3 regions of the Pseudomonas sp. B21-054 genome follow, and region 2 is predicted to be linked to each of the others. Evidence: predicted binding sites of a transcription regulator. Region 2 holds the regulator's gene; each other region holds the start of a gene.
The links. Region 2 encodes sigma-54, which starts transcription at its own class of promoters, with help from an activator protein. Its sites were predicted from a motif close to ANTGGCATNNANNTTGCTNT; they were not measured.

Region 1: a site for sigma-54 is predicted at 2,226-2,245, ahead of LOY70_RS25305 (pilin). Genes of this name have one in related genera too.
Region 3: a site for sigma-54 is predicted at 2,141-2,160, ahead of LOY70_RS08015 (flagellar basal body rod protein FlgF). Genes of this name have one in related genera too.

The regions. Positions count from the first base shown of each region.
Region 1 is NZ_CP087204.1:5,834,247-5,839,534, reverse strand. It holds gene LOY70_RS25315 (type II secretion system F family protein) at 1-363, opposite strand, end outside; gene pilB (type IV-A pilus assembly ATPase PilB) at 366-2,066, opposite strand; gene LOY70_RS25305 (pilin) at 2,292-2,723, shown strand; gene LOY70_RS25300 (BON domain-containing protein) at 3,049-3,402, shown strand; partial or broken gene LOY70_RS25295 (DUF2845 domain-containing protein) at 3,738-4,033, opposite strand; gene LOY70_RS25290 (DUF748 domain-containing protein) at 4,035-5,288, opposite strand, start outside.
Region 2 is NZ_CP087204.1:1,077,738-1,083,025, forward strand. It holds gene ptsN (PTS IIA-like nitrogen regulatory protein PtsN) at 1-382, opposite strand, end outside; gene hpf (ribosome hibernation-promoting factor, HPF/YfiA family) at 395-703, opposite strand; gene LOY70_RS04565 (RNA polymerase factor sigma-54) at 780-2,273, opposite strand; gene lptB (LPS export ABC transporter ATP-binding protein) at 2,438-3,163, opposite strand; gene lptA (lipopolysaccharide transport periplasmic protein LptA) at 3,163-3,711, opposite strand; gene lptC (LPS export ABC transporter periplasmic protein LptC) at 3,698-4,267, opposite strand; gene LOY70_RS04585 (KdsC family phosphatase) at 4,275-4,799, opposite strand; gene LOY70_RS04590 (KpsF/GutQ family sugar-phosphate isomerase) at 4,800-5,288, opposite strand, start outside.
Region 3 is NZ_CP087204.1:1,800,594-1,805,881, reverse strand. It holds gene flgH (flagellar basal body L-ring protein FlgH) at 1-461, opposite strand, end outside; gene flgG (flagellar basal-body rod protein FlgG) at 514-1,299, opposite strand; gene LOY70_RS08015 (flagellar basal body rod protein FlgF) at 1,349-2,086, opposite strand; gene LOY70_RS08010 (sigma-54-dependent transcriptional regulator) at 2,435-3,997, opposite strand; gene phhA (phenylalanine 4-monooxygenase) at 4,285-5,070, shown strand; gene LOY70_RS08000 (4a-hydroxytetrahydrobiopterin dehydratase) at 5,170-5,288, shown strand, end outside.

The DNA.
Region 1 (5,288 bases), 2.1 Mb from region 2:
CGACGCCGCGAAGCTGTTGCCGGCGGCGACTTCCTGTTTCACCTCGTCCACCAGCTTGCGCATATTGGCGTTGTCGAAGCCTTCGCCAATGATGTCGAACGCTTGCAACAGGGGCACGCCTGCCTTGAGCATCGTTGCCATCTGGCGGGTGAACAGGGCGATGTCCAACGGCTTGATGCGCTTGCCCTTGCTGAATATCGAGGTGGATTTCTTGCGTACCTTCTCCGGGTTGATGCCCTGTTTGCGTAACTGAGCCTTGATCAGGGCTGGGCTCTGACCGGTCAGTTCACCGCTCATTTTCGTGCCTTTGCGGTCTTTGCCTTCCCACGTGTAGACATCGGTTTTGACTGCTTTGACCGCCATGTTCAATCCTTGGTGACCCGGTTGATTTCCTCGAGGCTGGTGACGCCCTGCATCACTTTTTGCAACCCCGAGGTACGTAGGTCGTTGAAACCGTCTTTACGCATTTGCAGGTCGATTTCCAGCGAGTTGCCCTCGGCCATGATCAACCGTTGCAGGTCAGGCGTGTTCTTGACCACTTCGTAGACCCCCACGCGCCCTTTGTAACCGTGGTTGCACTGTTCACAACCGACCGGCTCATAGATTGTGAATGTGCCGATGCGTTCCCGGGGGAAACCTTCCTTGAGCAGGGTTTCCTCGGGAATCTCGATGGCTTTCTTACAGTGGGTACACAGCTTGCGCGCCAGCCGTTGGGCGATGATCAGGTGCACCGCCGTGGCAATGTTGAAGCCCGGGATGCCCATGTTCTGCAGGCGGATCAGGGTCTCGGCGGCGCTGTTGGTGTGCAGCGTAGAGAGTACCAAATGCCCGGTCTGGGCGGCCTTGATGGCGATTTCGGCGGTTTCCAGGTCGCGGATCTCGCCGACCATGATCACATCCGGGTCCTGGCGCAGGAACGAGCGCAGGGCCTGGGCAAAATCCAGCCCCTGGCGTGGGTTCACGTTGACCTGGTTGATGCCTTCCATGTTGATTTCCACCGGGTCTTCGGCGGTGGAAATGTTGATGTCCACGGTGTTGAGGATATTCAGCCCGGTGTACAGCGACACGGTCTTGCCCGAACCGGTCGGCCCGGTCACCAGGATCAGCCCTTGTGGCTGTTTGAGGGCCGCCATGTACAGGTCTTTCTGATCCGGCTCGTAGCCCAGGGCATCGATGCCCATTTGCGCACTGGACGGATCGAGGATCCGGATCACCACTTTCTCGCCCCAGAGCGTGGGCAGGGTGTTGACCCGGAAGTCGATGGATTTGTTTTTCGACAGGCGCATTTTCAGCCGCCCGTCCTGGGGTTTGCGCCGTTCGGAGATATCGAGGCTGGCCATGACCTTCAGGCGTGCGGCGATGCGGGTGGCCAACTGGATCGGTGGCTTGGCCACTTCCCGCAGCATGCCATCGGTGCGCACCCGCACTCGGTAGGTTTTTTCATAGGGCTCGAAATGCAGGTCGGAAGAGCCGCCCTTGATCGCGTCCAGCAACATCTTGTTGACGAAGCGCACCACCGGGGCGTCGTCGGTGTCCTGGCCGCCGATGGCGTCCTGCTTGGAATCGTCGATCGCTTCGATGTCCAGACCATCGAGGTCGACATCGCCCATGCCTTCCAGGCCCGTGCTGCTGGATTCGAAAAACTTTTCGATGGCGTCGCTGAGCTTGTCGTCCTCCACCAGGATGGCTTCGGTGGTCAGGCCGGTACTGAATTGAATGTCATTGATAGCCTGGTGATTGGTCGGGTCGGAGATGCCCACGAACAACTTGTTGCCGCGCCGCCATAGGGGCAGGGCGTGATGTTGGCGCACCAGTTTCTCGCTGACCAGGCCGATGGGCTGGGTGTCCTTGTCCAGGCTGTTGAGGTCCAGCAGGGCGACGCCGAAATGCTCCGAGGCAATTTCGGCAACCCGGCGGCTCTGCACCAGTTTGTTTTGCACCAGATAACTGACCAAGGGCATGCGACTGCGCTGGGCCTGTTGGTACGCCTGCTGCGCACTTTGCTCGGTGATCAGTTCGGCCAGCACCAATTGCTTGGTCAGGCCGCTGAGGGCGATGTCAGTCATGGGGATACCGGCGGTGAACAGTTCATGACTTATAGCCTAGTCAAGCATCGACGCCAAACCAGCGGGGCAGGGTGACAAAAAACGTCAGATAGTGCGGTTGTTGGGGTAGGACGTAGGTGTTGTACGGGGTGCGGCCCCTTGTGGGCCGGGTTGCAAAGGGTTGGCATGTGCCATGCAACGGCCGTTTCAGGTCATGAGATTTCGCCTCATGCATTGGAGATGTCTATGAATAAGCAGAGTGGTTTTACCCTGATCGAGCTGCTGATCGTTGTGGCGATCATCGGTATTCTGGCGACCTTTGCGTTGCCGCAATATTCCAAGTATCAGGCGCGGGCCAAGGCGACGGCGGGGTTGGCGGAAATTTCTGCGTTAAAGGTGCCGTATGAGGACGCCATGAATCAAGGCACTGATCCGTCCACGACTAACATGAACATAACCTCGCCTACCAGCAATTGTGAACTTACAGTTACGGGTACCGCTTCGGCCGGATCAGGTACTATCATTTGTAAGCTGGTTAAGTCGCCTGCCGCCGTGGCAGGTAAGACGATCACGCTCTCCCGCTCGACGGCAGGCGCCTGGACGTGTGGTTCTAATGCCGATCAGGAATTCTTGCCGGCCGGCTGTACCGGTGGCGCTGCGGCTCCTACCGGAGGTTAAGGAATTCGAACTTGATTTGATTTGATCTGGGCTGCGTAGCGGCCCTTTTTATGGCTGCTGGGAACTTCGGCGGGAACGATTTCGGGCTTTACTGAAAACCCTCTGCAATTCATAAGCTTAGAATTTGACCCAAACCCGCAACTTGCATGTCCAGAATCAACGGTTCATGCATTTTGCATGATTATGAAAATTGCCGCTTCGCTTAACTTATTGATTTAAAACGATTTAATTAATTTTTCAAAACTGGCACAGCCTTCGCACTACTCCTGATAACCCTGCCGGGATGCACCTCCGGCAGTTTTTGAGAAAAACAGGAGTTACTCGTATGAAGAAGTTCGCTATCACTGCCGCCGCTGCTACCGCACTGACCCTGACCATGGCTAGCGCATTCGCCGAGACCACTCAAGCAACTCAGGCTCCAATGATGCTGGCTGCTGGCGAAGTGACAGAGGCCAAGGAAGCTACCTCCGACACCTGGATCACCACCAAGGTCAAAGCTGACCTGGTCACCGAAAAAGGCATTCCAGGCACTGATATCAAAGTCGAAACCAACAAAGGTGTTGTGTCCCTATCTTCGATGACCAAAGTCACGGAGGCACAAAAGGACACCGCTGTGGCGATCGCCAAGAAAATCAAAGGCGTCAAAGCCGTATCGGCTGACGGCCTGAAAGCCGAATAAGGCTTAAGACTTCTCGCCTGGACTGGGAGAAGGCGCGGCAAGCGGGCCTAGATATACGTTTGCCGTCGCTTTGGAGTTCATGCGAAAGGCCACACGGACGTGGCCATTACAGGCCCCCGGCATTCGTGCCGGGGGCCTGTTCTATTCTGGGGTGGATCAATCTGTGGGTCAGCGGTTGCGGATTAGTCTGTAGGATCGAGTTGCCGCCATCGCGAGCAAGCTCGCTCCCACAGGAGGATGGCGGTCAATATTGATGTTGCGGTCACCCAAAACAATGTGGGAGCGAGCTTGCTCGCAATGGCGGCAGCACATTCAACGCCTCTGTAAGGACAAGCTCAGCGCCCCCGCTTGCTGGTGATCTGCACCAGCCGGTTCCCTTCGAAACGCAAGTACTGGTACATGCCGTTGTTGGGCCCGTAGGTCCATTCTTCCACCGGGTATTCTTCCCGGCGATTGACACTGCGTTTATAGCCCAGATCATCCTGCGCCACAGGCTGCCCGCACTTTTGCAGCACTTCGCTCGAGCGGTCGCCGACGCTGATCAACTGGCTGCCGCAACGCAGCGTATCGGCGCCGTCGCTTGGCCTGCGGCGAGCAGTAGACCCAGGCTGAGCCCATACAAACGCTTCATGTCATTCAGCATCCAGATGCAGTGGGGTAATCACGCGACCGTCGCTTTCGGCCTGGCCTAGGCTGGCGTCGATGAAGTACACGCGGTCGTCGGCCAGGCGGCCTTTGTCCACCAGGAAGTCCTTGATGCTGCTGGCCCGTTCTTGCCCCAGTTGGCGCAAGAGCACGTCGCTGCCGCTCCAGAACTTGATCACGCCTTCGCGCAGTTTCTCGATACGCGCCTTTTTATCCAATTGCGTCCATTCGGCCGGCGGCTGGGTCTTGAGGCGCGTGCGATAGATGCCTTCGAGCAGCGGTGGTTTTTCATCCTCGGGCACTTCCAGCAACGAGGCCTGGGCTGGCACTTTGTCGCCTCGGCGCTGGAGCATCTTGTAATAGTTGTACTGGTATTCGCGCTCTAAACGCTGGGCGGCGAGCAGCGGGCCGTCGCTGCCTTCGGCGGCGGTGCCTTCGATCTCCAGGCGCAGCTCCGGACGCTTGCCGAGGGCTTCGGACAGTTTCAGCAGCGTGCCTTCGTTTTCCTTGCTCAGCTCGCTGGAGCCCGCCGCGAACGACACGCTGCCCAGGTCCTCCGAGCCGCCACCGGCCACCAGCCCGCCGATGAGTTTGAACGGTGCCTGGGCCGCTCGGACCACCAGGTTGCGCAGGGTCTGCCAGACAATCGGCATGACACTGAATTGCGGATCGTTGAGGTTGCCGGAGACCGGCAGTTCGATGGAAATCTTGCCTTCGGAATCCTTCAGCAATGCCACCGCCAGTTTGAGTGGCAGGCTCACGGCATCCGGGCTGTCGACTTTTTCTCCCAGTTGCAGTTGTTCGACCACCACTTTGTTTTCCGCCTGGAGCTGGCCCTTGGTGATGCGGTAGTGCAGGTCGAGATTGAGCCGACCCTTGCGGATGCGATAACCGGCGAACTTGCCGGAGTAGGGCGTCAGGGTGGTCAGCTCGACCCGTTTGAAACTGGTGGCGATGTCGAGGCTGGCCATCGGATCGAAGGGGTTCAGCGCGCCCTTGATGGTGACCGGCGCGTAGCGGTCGACCTTGCCCTTGACGTCCACGGTCGCCGGCTTGGCCTGGCGGCTGTCGATGGTGCCGATCTCACCGTTGAGCTGCTGGATAGCCGTGGCGAAGTTGGGTGTCAGGCTGAAGTCGGCGAAGTTGGCCGAACCGTCGTTGATGGCGATGCCGCCGATGTGGATGCCCAGCGGTTTTTCCTGGGACTTCGGTTTTGCCGCAGTGCTCTTTGCGCCACTGTC
Region 2 (5,288 bases):
TGCGGTCCAGCATGCTGGCAATCTGGCGCAGCAGCTCGAGATGCGCATCGGTAGCCGCTTCCGGGACCAGCAGTACGAACAGCAGGTCGACCGGTGCGCCATCGATGGCGTCGAAATCTATGGGGGCTTCAAGGTGCAACAGCGCACTGATGGGCGCGGTACAACCCTTGAGGCGGCAGTGAGGAATGGCGATGCCGTTGCCAAAACCGGTGGAACCGAGTTTTTCACGGGCAACCAGGGCCTCGAAGACGTCCTGCATTTCCAGATCCGGCATTTCGCGGTGGATCAGGTTGGCGATTTGTTCGAGGGCTTTCTTTTTACTGCCGCCCGGCGCGTTCACCATGGAACGGCCGGGGGTCAGGATGGATTCTAGTCGGATCATGGATTGGGGGGGTTAACGACCGGTTGCGCCCTGGAGGAGGCTCTGGGTCTTTTCCTTATGCTTTTTAAGTTGGCGATCCAGCTTGTCGGTCAGCAGGTCAATTGCGGCATACATGTCTGAATGCTCCGCGTTGGCGACCACTTCTCCGCCGGGGATATGCAGCGTGGCTTCGATCTTCTGCAGCAGCTTCTCGACGTTCATCGTGACTTGCACGTTGGTGATCTTGTCGAAATGCCTCTCCAATCGGTCGAGTTTTTCGCCGATATAGGTGCGCAGGGGTTCGGTCACTTCCAGTTGGTGTCCACTGATGTTGACTTGCATACAGCTTCTCCTTCGTTGCCAGTGCATAAAGCGGCAGGCAGAAATGCCTGCCACTGGAACGCTGTGGCGTGGCCCGTTACATCAACCGCTTGCGTTCGCTCGAAGGTGCGATCCCGAGGGACTCGCGGTATTTGGCGACGGTACGGCGGGCCACCTGAATGCCTTGTGCCTCCAGTAAACCAGCGATCTTGCTGTCACTCAACGGCTTTTTCTGATTTTCCGCAGCGACCAGTTTTTTGATGATCGCGCGGATGGCCGTGGACGAGCATTCGCCGCCTTCGGAGGTGCTGACATGGCTGGAGAAAAAGTATTTCAATTCATAGATGCCCCGGGGGGTATGCATGAATTTCTGGGTGGTTACCCGGGATATCGTCGACTCGTGCATGCCCACCGCCTCGGCAATGTCATGCAGGACCAACGGTTTCATCGCTTCGTCGCCGTACTCCAGGAAGCCGCGCTGATGCTCGACGATCTGGGTGGCGACTTTCATCAGGGTTTCGTTGCGGCTTTGCAGGCTCTTGATGAACCAGCGTGCTTCCTGCAACTGGTTGCGCATGAAGGTGTTGTCGGCGCTGGTGTCGGCGCGCCTGACGAAACCGGCGTACTGGGCATTGACCCGCAGCTTGGGCACCGACTCCTGGTTGAGTTCCACCAGCCAGCGATCGTTGTGTTTGCGCACGATCACGTCAGGGACCACGTATTCGGGTTCGGTGGACTCGATCTGCGAGCCAGGGCGCGGGTTGAGGCTCTGGACCAGTTCGATCACCTGGCGCAGCTCGTCTTCCTTGAGTTTCATGCGGCGCATCAGTTGGCTGTAGTCGCGACCGCCCAGCAGGTCGATGTAATCGGTGACCAATCGCTTGGCTTCGGCCAGCCATGGCGTCTTGGCAGGCAACTGGCGCAGTTGCAGCAGCAGGCATTCGCCCAGGTTGCGGGCACCGATGCCGGCCGGTTCGAACTGCTGGATGCGATGGAGGACGGCTTCGATTTCGTCCAGCTCGATGTCCAGCTCGGGGTCGAAGGCTTCGAGGATTTCTTCGAGGGTCTCGTCCAGGTAGCCTTGATTGTTGATGCAATCGATCAGGGTCACGGCGATCAGGCGATCGGTATCGGACATCGGCGCCAGGTTCAGCTGCCACAGCAGATGGCTTTGCAGGCTCTCGCCGGCAGAGGTACGGGTGGTGAAGTCCCACTCGTCGTCATCGCTGCTGGGCAGGTTGCTGGCGCTGGTCTGGTAGACGTCTTCCCAGGCAGTGTCCACGGGCAGGTCGTTGGGGATGCGTTCATTCCATTCGCCATCCTCAAGGTTATCCACCGTCGGGGCGGCTTCCTGGTAGGAGGGTTCCGGAATTTCGGTATTGGTTTTTTGCTCGACGTTATCGGCCAGCGGATCGGTGTTGTCGAAGTCGTCGCCTTCTTCCTGGCGTTCGAGCATCGGATTGGACTCCAAGGCCTCCTGGATTTCCTGTTGCAGGTCCAGGGTCGACAATTGGAGCAGGCGGATGGCCTGTTGCAGCTGCGGTGTCATCGTCAGCTGCTGGCCCATTCTCAAGACTAGCGATGGTTTCATGGCAGGGGCTTAACACCTTATTCGCCGGCGCACATGCGCCATCCACTACAGGGCGCCGAAGCGCCAAACTTAAGCAAATTATATGCCTGAAACTGAAGTGTTTGCCTAGGGCGTCGCCATAATAAAATTAGCGACGCCCTGGCGATTGGCCAGACACTTTGCGCTTACAGGCGGAACTCATGGCCCAAGTACACTTCCTTGACCAGGTCATTGGCCAGGATGGCCGCGGAATCGCCTTCGGCGATCAGTTGGCCGTCATTGACGATATAGGCGGTTTCGCAGATATCCAGGGTCTCGCGCACGTTGTGGTCGGTGATCAGCACGCCGATCCCCTTGGCCTTGAGGTGATGGATGATCTGTTTGATGTCACCCACCGAAATCGGGTCCACGCCGGCGAACGGTTCGTCGAGCAGGATGAATTTCGGCGCGGTGGCCAGGGCGCGGGCGATTTCCACGCGGCGTCGTTCGCCGCCGGACAGGCTCATGCCCAGGTTGTCGCGGATGTGGCTGATGTGGAATTCCTGCAGCAGGCTTTCCAGCTCCTGGCGGCGGCCGGCCTTGTCGAGCTCCTTGCGGGTCTCGAGGATGGCCATGATGTTGTCGGCCACCGACAGCTTGCGGAAGATCGACGCTTCCTGTGGCAGATAGCCGATGCCGGCCTTTGCCCGGCCGTGCATCGGCTGGTGGCTGACGTCCAGGTCGTCGATCAGCACGCGGCCCTGATCGGCCTGGACCAGGCCGACGATCATGTAGAAGCAGGTGGTCTTGCCCGCGCCGTTGGGGCCGAGCAGGCCGACGATCTGGCCGCTGTCGATAGACAGGCTGACATCACGCACGACTTGGCGGCTCTTGTAGCTCTTGGCCAGATGCTGAGCTTTCAGAGTTGCCATTACGGGGCCTTCTGCTCGTCGGTTTTCTTTTTCGGCTGGATCACCATGTCGATGCGTGGGCGCGATTCGGTGACCTTGCTGCCGGTGGCACGACCGGCGCTGGCCAGTTTTTTGTTCGTGTCATAGACGATTTTCTCGCCTTGGGTGACGTTGCCGTCCTTGTCGACGACCTTGGCGCGGTCGATCAGCACGACACGGTCCTGGGATGCGTGATACTGGATGGTCACCCCGTAGCCTTGCACAGGCTTGGTGTCGCCGGCGGTCTGGATCTGTTCGAAGTAGGCCAGGTTGCCCACCGAGGTCACCACGTCGATATCGCCGGACTGGGTGCGGGTAATGGTCACGGTGTTGCCGGTGACCTTCATCGAGCCCTGGGTGATGATCACGTCACCCTTGTAGGTGGCTACACCGTTCTTGTCGTCCAGCTGGGCGTCGTCGGCCTGGATGCGGATAGGTTGGTCACGATCGTTGGGAAGAGCCCAGGCGCTCGCGCTTCCCAGTGCTGCGCCCAGACTGAGCAAAATAGGGAGGGTTTTAGCGAGCTTCATACTGTCCTCTTACGTTCGATAGCAGGTGTATCCTGCTTTCCTTCAAATACGCTTTCATTCCCGTGCCGGTCGATACCCCTCCGGCGCCGTCGATTCTAACGGGTTGCTCGGTCTGCGCATATTGCTGCTGTGGGAACACGGTCATGCGACTGCTGGTGATGATGGTCGTGCGGTTTTTCTCATCGGTCCGGGCCACGCGGACCGAATCGATCAGTTCCACCTCAGTGCCCCCGGAGTTGACCTCGGCCCGCAGGCTCTGCACGTGCCACGGAAACTCGGTGCCGCGGAACATGTTCAGGTCCGGCTTGGTCACCAGCGTAATATCAGTGGCCTTTACATGGTCGACCTTGTCGGACGTCATCTCATACTGCACTTTGCCATCGGGCAGGTATTGCAGGGTATGCGTGTTGGTCGCGTACCAGTCGATATTTTCTTCGACCGTGGCCGCGGGTTGGTCGAGAAAGCGTTCCGGGCTGATGTTCCAGTAGCCCACCGCCGCGAAAATCGCCGCGATACAGCCGAACACCACGATGGTGCGAATCTTCTTGCTCAGCATAAATGGCTCACAGGTACGCGGCGTTGGCCGCTTCGAGGCGGCCCTGGGCGCGCAGGATCAGTTCACAGAATTCACGCGCGGCCCCTTCGCCGCCTCGTGCCGTGGTAATGCCGTGGGCGTGCTCGCGTACGAACGCGGCCGCGTTGGCGACGGCCATGCCCAGGCCGACCCGGCGAATCACCGGCAGGTCAGGCAGGTCGTCACCGAGGTAGGCGACTTGTTCGTAGCTTAGGTTGAGTTGGCCCAAAAGTTCGTCCAGCACCACCAGTTTGTCTTCGCGACCCTGGTAAAGGTGCGGGATGCCAAGGTTCTTTGCGCGCCGCTCGACCACCGGGGTCTTGCGGCCGCTGATGATAGCGGTCTGTACGCCGGCGGCCATCAGCATCTTGATGCCCTGGCCGTCGAGGGTGTTGAAGGTCTTGAATTCGCTGCCGTCTTCGAGGAAATACAGGCGGCCGTCGGTCAGCACGCCGTCCACGTCGAACACGGCCAGTTTGATCGCTTTGCCACGTTGCAGCAGGTCTGTGTTCATTTACATGACTCCCGCACGCAGCAAGTCGTGCATATTCAGGGCGCCCACCGGACGGTCTTCGTCGTCGACGACCACCAGGGCGCTGATCTTGTGGTCTTCCATGATTTTCAGGGCCTCGGCGGCGAGCATCTCGGCGCGTGCGGTCTTGCCATGGGGCGTCATGACTTGCTCGATGGTCGCGCTGTGGATGTCGATGGTGCGGTCCAGGGTGCGGCGCAGGTCGCCGTCGGTGAAGATCCCGGCGAGCTTGCCGTCGGCTTCGAGAACGACCGTCATGCCCAGGCCCTTGCGGGTCATCTCCATGAGTGCGTCCTTGAGCAGCGTGCCGCGCAGTACCTGCGGCAACTCCTGGCCGGCATGCATCACGTTCTCGACTTTCAGCAACAGGCGACGGCCCAGGGCGCCGCCCGGATGGGAAAAGGCGAAATCTTCAGCGGTGAACCCGCGCGCTTCCAGCAGGGCGACAGCCAGTGCATCACCCATGACCAG
Region 3 (5,288 bases), 720 kb from region 2:
AATACATCGGCGACGGTCACGGTGATCGAACCGGTCAGGCTGTTGCTCTGGCCGGACTTGCTGTCGCCCTTGCTGGCCCGGTCGGAACCGTAACCGGCGTTGAGGCTCAGGTCACCGCCGCCGATCGGGTTATTGGTGGTCAGGCTGGAGCCGAACAACGACGTCAGGCCGACGCTGGTCTGGCTGGTCTTGTCGATCTGCGCGTTGGCGTTCTTGCTGGCTTGGGTCCGTTCGTTCAGGGTGATGGTGATGATGTCACCGACCCGGAAGGCCTTGCGGTCGCTGTACAGGTTCTGTTCGAAACCGGCCTGGTAGATCGAGCCATTGTTGGCAGCGGCCGGCAATGGCGTGCGCGGCAACACCGGAGCGTAGTACGGGTCATTGGGCTTGGGCGTTGGCCCGACACAGCCCGCGAGTGCGGTGATGCCACTCAGTGCCAGAACAGATACGAAGCGATTCATGACCCTACCTCTCGGTGTTGCAGGCGACCTCAGGCCGCCTCTATAGACGTGATTACAGATTCTGCGTAACGAACGAGAGCATCTGGTCGGCGGTGGAGATCACCTTGGAGTTCATCTCGTAGGCGCGCTGGGTGGTGATCATGTTGACCATCTCCTCCACGGTGCTCACGTTGGACGTTTCCAGGGTGTTCTGCAGCGTGGTGCCAAAACCGTTGAGGCCCGGTGTGCCGACTTGCGGCGCGCCACTGGCGGCGGTTTCCAGGAACAGGTTGTTGCCCGCTGATTGCAGGCCGGCCGGGTTGATGAAATCGGCGGTCTGCAGGTTGCCGATCACTTGGGAAGCCGGGTTGCCCGCCACTGTGATGGACACCGTGCCGTCGCGGCCTACGGTGAAGGTTTGGGCATCGTTCGGGATAATGATGGCCGGTTCCAGGGCGAAACCGCTGGCGTTGACGATCTGGCCATTGGAGTCGAGGTGGAACGTACCGTCACGGGTGTAGGACGTGGTGCCGTCCGGCTGCAGAATCTGGAAGAAACCGCGACCGTCGATGGCCATGTCCAGTGGTTGCTCGGTGGTTTGCAGGCTGCCGGCCGTGAAGTTTTTCTGGGTGCCGACAATGCGCACACCGGTACCCACTTGCAGGCCCGACGGCAGTTCGCTGTCCTGGGTCGACTGGGCGCCTGGCTGGCGTTTGACCTGGTACAGCAGGTCCTGGAACTCAGCGCGATCACGCTTGAAACCCGTGGTCGAGACGTTCGCCAGGTTGTTGGAAATGGTCGTCAGGTTAGTGTCCTGGGCGGACAGACCTGTTTTGGCAACCCATAGAGCCGGAAGCATTCGATTCTCCTCGTACGCCTGTTTTTCGGCGCAGCGCTGTAATTAATGATTAGATCTGCAAGACCCGGGCCATGGCCTCGTCGCCTTCTTTGGCGGTGTTCATCATCTTGACGTGAAGCTCGAATTGCTTGGCCAGGGCCAGCACCGACGTCATCTCGTCAACGGCATTGACGTTGCTCGCTTCCTGGAAGCCGGAGACCAGCTGCACGTTGCCATCGATGGGCGCCGGCTGGCCGTCCTTGGTCCGGATCGAGCCGTCCAGGCCCTTGGTCATGTTCTTGAGGTCCGGGTTGACCAGCTTGATGCGGTCCACTTCAGCCATCACCCGCGGGCCTTCACCCATGGCGCGAATGCTGATGGTGCCGTCCTGGCCGATTTCGATTTTCTGCTCCGGCGGCACGGCGATCGGACCACCGTTGCCCATTACCGGCATGCCGTTGCCGGCCCGCAGTACGCCCAGGGCATCGACATTGAGGCTGCCGGTGCGCACGTAGCTTTCACCGCCATCGGGATTCTGCACGGCCATCCAGCCCGGCCCGCTGACCGCGACGTCGAGGTCACGACCGGTTTCCACCAGCGCGCCCGGGGTGAAGTCAGTGGCAGGTCGCTCGGACATGGCAAACGCCCGCGCCGGAAAGCTGTCACCGAATACAGGCATCGAGCGGGCCTGCTCCAGGTCTTTCTGAAAACCGTTGGTGGAGATGTTCGCCAGGTTGTTGGCATGGGCCCGCTGCGCCAGCGCGTTCTGGCTGGCGCCGGTCATTGCCACATAAAGGTACTTGTCCACTGTCGTTCCTCTGCATGCCGGACGTTTGCCGCCCACTGCTGTGTTGCACAGCCTTAAGCAATTTGCAGACCAACTTTTTTCTGGCGCCACAGGGCCCGGTAAACAAAGGGCTTGAGGGCGCTGGAAGGGATTATGGGAGGTATATCGAAGACGAAAAACCGGCGGTATCGTGCCGCTGCAAGGCAAAGGTATACCCATCCGGCAACTGCACCACATTTTTGTGGCGAGGGGATTTATCCCCGCTGGGGTGCGAAGCGCCCCTGAAAACAGACAATTAAAGTGTGTCGGGTTGACTGCTTTGGGGCTGCTACGCGGCCCAGCGGGGATAAATCCCCTCGCCACAATTGATTACGCTCCGGAGTCTTTGCCGACTTCATATTCGCGCAACTTATTGGCAATGGTGGTATGGGAAACCCCCAACCGCTTGCCCAGTTGCCGGCTGCTGGGGTGTTCGGAATACAGGCGCTCCAGCACCGCTTTCTCGAAACGCCCGACAATGTCGGACAGGCCTCCTTCGAGGGAAAAATCGCCAAGGGGCTGACGCACGCCATAGTCCGGCAGGCGGATATGCTCGGCCTTCACCGTGCCGCCGTCGCACAGGGAAACAGCCTGGAACAGCACGTTTTCCAGCTGCCGGACGTTGCCCGGCCAATGGTAGTGACTGAGACGGTCCATCGCCGCCGGGGCCAGTTTGGGCAGCGGACAACCGATCTGGCGACTGGCCTGGTCGAGAAAATGCTCCACCAGCGGCGCCAGGCCATCAAGGCATTCGCGCAGTGGCGGGATGTGCAGCGAGAGGACGTTCAAGCGATGGTACAAATCCTGACGGAATTCTCCCCGGGCGCAGAGTTCGGACAAATCCACCTGGGTGGCGCAGATCACCCTGACGTCCAGGTACACCTCTTCATCGCTGCCGACACGCCGGAAGCACCCGTCCTGCAGAAAGCGCAGCAGTTTCACTTGCAGGCGCGGGCTCATTTCTCCAACGCCGTCGAGAAACAGCGTACCGCCGGCGGTCAGTTCCAACAGGCCGAGCTTGCCTTCCGCCCGGGCGCCCTCGAAGGCGCCGGGACCGTAGCCGAACAGCTCGGTCTCAGCCATGGATTCCGGCAGCCCGGCACAGTTAAGTGCCATCAACGGCGATTGCCCGCGGGGGCTCGCCAGGTGGCAGGCGCGGGCCAGCAATTCCTTGCCAGTGCCGGTCTCGCCCTCTATCAGTAGCGGCGCGTCCAAGGGCGCCATGCGCCGGGCCTCACGGACCACCGCCGCCATCACCTTGGAGCTTTGGAAAATACTGTCGAAGCCGCGCAATTCCTGCTTGCGCACGTTATAGATACGCTCGCCCACCCGGTCGGCCCGGTGCAACGTCAACACGGCGCCGGCCATGGCCTCGCTGTCGTCGTGCTCCGATTGCAGCGGGGCGATGTCGGCCAGGAACACATCGCCCTTGACCTTGACCCGCAGTCCGTTGATCCGCGACTGGTTGGCCCGCACCAGCTCCGGCAAATCGAAATCCTCGGCATAGCGGGACAGCGGAATCCCCGGTACTTCGTCCACCCGCACCCCGAGCAACTGCGCCGCTGCCCGGTTGGCGGCGACGATGGAGCCGCCCATGTCGATGGACAGCACCGGAAACTCCAAGGCACCGAGCAAGGCGTTGAGCTCCATGTGCCGCCGCTCGCTGGGCATCAGCCCCACGCGCTTGACGCCAAATACCCCGGCGATGCCTTCGAATTTCGGCCGTAGCGCCTGGAACTGAATGTTAATCAGGTTCGGACAGTGCAGATAAATCGCATTGCCATGCTCGCCTCCCACCTCCCCTCGGGCGACGTTGATCCCGTACTCCACCAACAGGTTGAGAATGTCCCGCAGGATGCCGATGCGATTCTGGCAATGGACTTTGATCCGCATAAAAGGGCCCGGATGTGGGTGAGATAGAAAAGGCGCGCCATTTTTGTCTAGGCACATAAATAATTGTCAAGATTATGTGACAGCTGTAGGCCATTTCCCAGCCAAAATTCTCAACGCGGCCGAAGCACACTCCCGACTGTAACGAAAACTTTACAAAAGGACACGTAGCTGTTCCTGCCCAACTGCTTTCTTCGGCTGCACGCACTCCGGCTTCGAGTTATCTCTAATGCATCGCTGGACATAAAAACAAACAGCCTTCCCTCCAAGGGAATCAGCAGGAGAGCAGCATGAAGCAGACGCAATACGTGGCCCGCGAGCCCGATGCGCAAGGTTTTATCCACTACCCCGCCGAAGAACACGCGGTGTGGAATACGCTGATCACCCGCCAGCTGAAAGTCATCGAAGGCCGTGCGTGCCAGGAATACCTGGACGGCATCGACAAGCTTGGCCTGCCCCACGATCGCATTCCGCAACTGGACGAAATCAACCAGGTGCTGGGCGCGACCACGGGCTGGCAAGTCGCCCGGGTACCGGCGCTGATCCCCTTCCAGACGTTCTTTGAATTGCTCGCCAGCAAGCAGTTTCCGGTCGCGACCTTTATTCGTACCCGTGAAGAACTGGATTACCTGCAAGAGCCGGACATTTTCCATGAGATCTTCGGCCACTGTCCGCTGCTGACCAACCCCTGGTTTGCCGAATTCACCCACACCTACGGCAAACTTGGCCTACAGGCCTCCAAGGAAGAACGCGTCTACCTGGCGCGCCTGTACTGGATGACCATCGAGTTCGGCCTGGTGCAAACCCCGCAAGGCCGGCGCATCTACGGCGGTGGCATCCTGTCTTCGCCAAAGGAAACCGTTTACTGCCTGTCGGACGAGCCGGAACACCAAGCCTTCGATCCGCTGGAAGCCATGCGCACGCCGTACCGCATCGACATCCTGCAGCCCGTGTACTTCGTACTGCCTGAACTCAAGCGCCTGTTCGACCTGGCCCATGAAGACATCATGGGCCTGGTCAAGCGCGGCCGGGAATTGGGCTTGCATACACCGAAATTTCCACCAAAAGCCGCGTGAACCGCAGCTTTTGATCTCAATTGAGTCTGTTGCACAGCGCAGCTTTGCTTTAGCGTGGGTGCATCGACGTTTTTTCAATATTCGATCCAGGAACACATGATGAACACTCTGAACCAAGCCCATTGCGAAGCCTGCCGCGCCGACGCCCCGCAAGTCAGCGACGAAGAACTACCGGTATTGATCAAGCAGATCCCGGATTGGAACATCGAAGTGCGCGA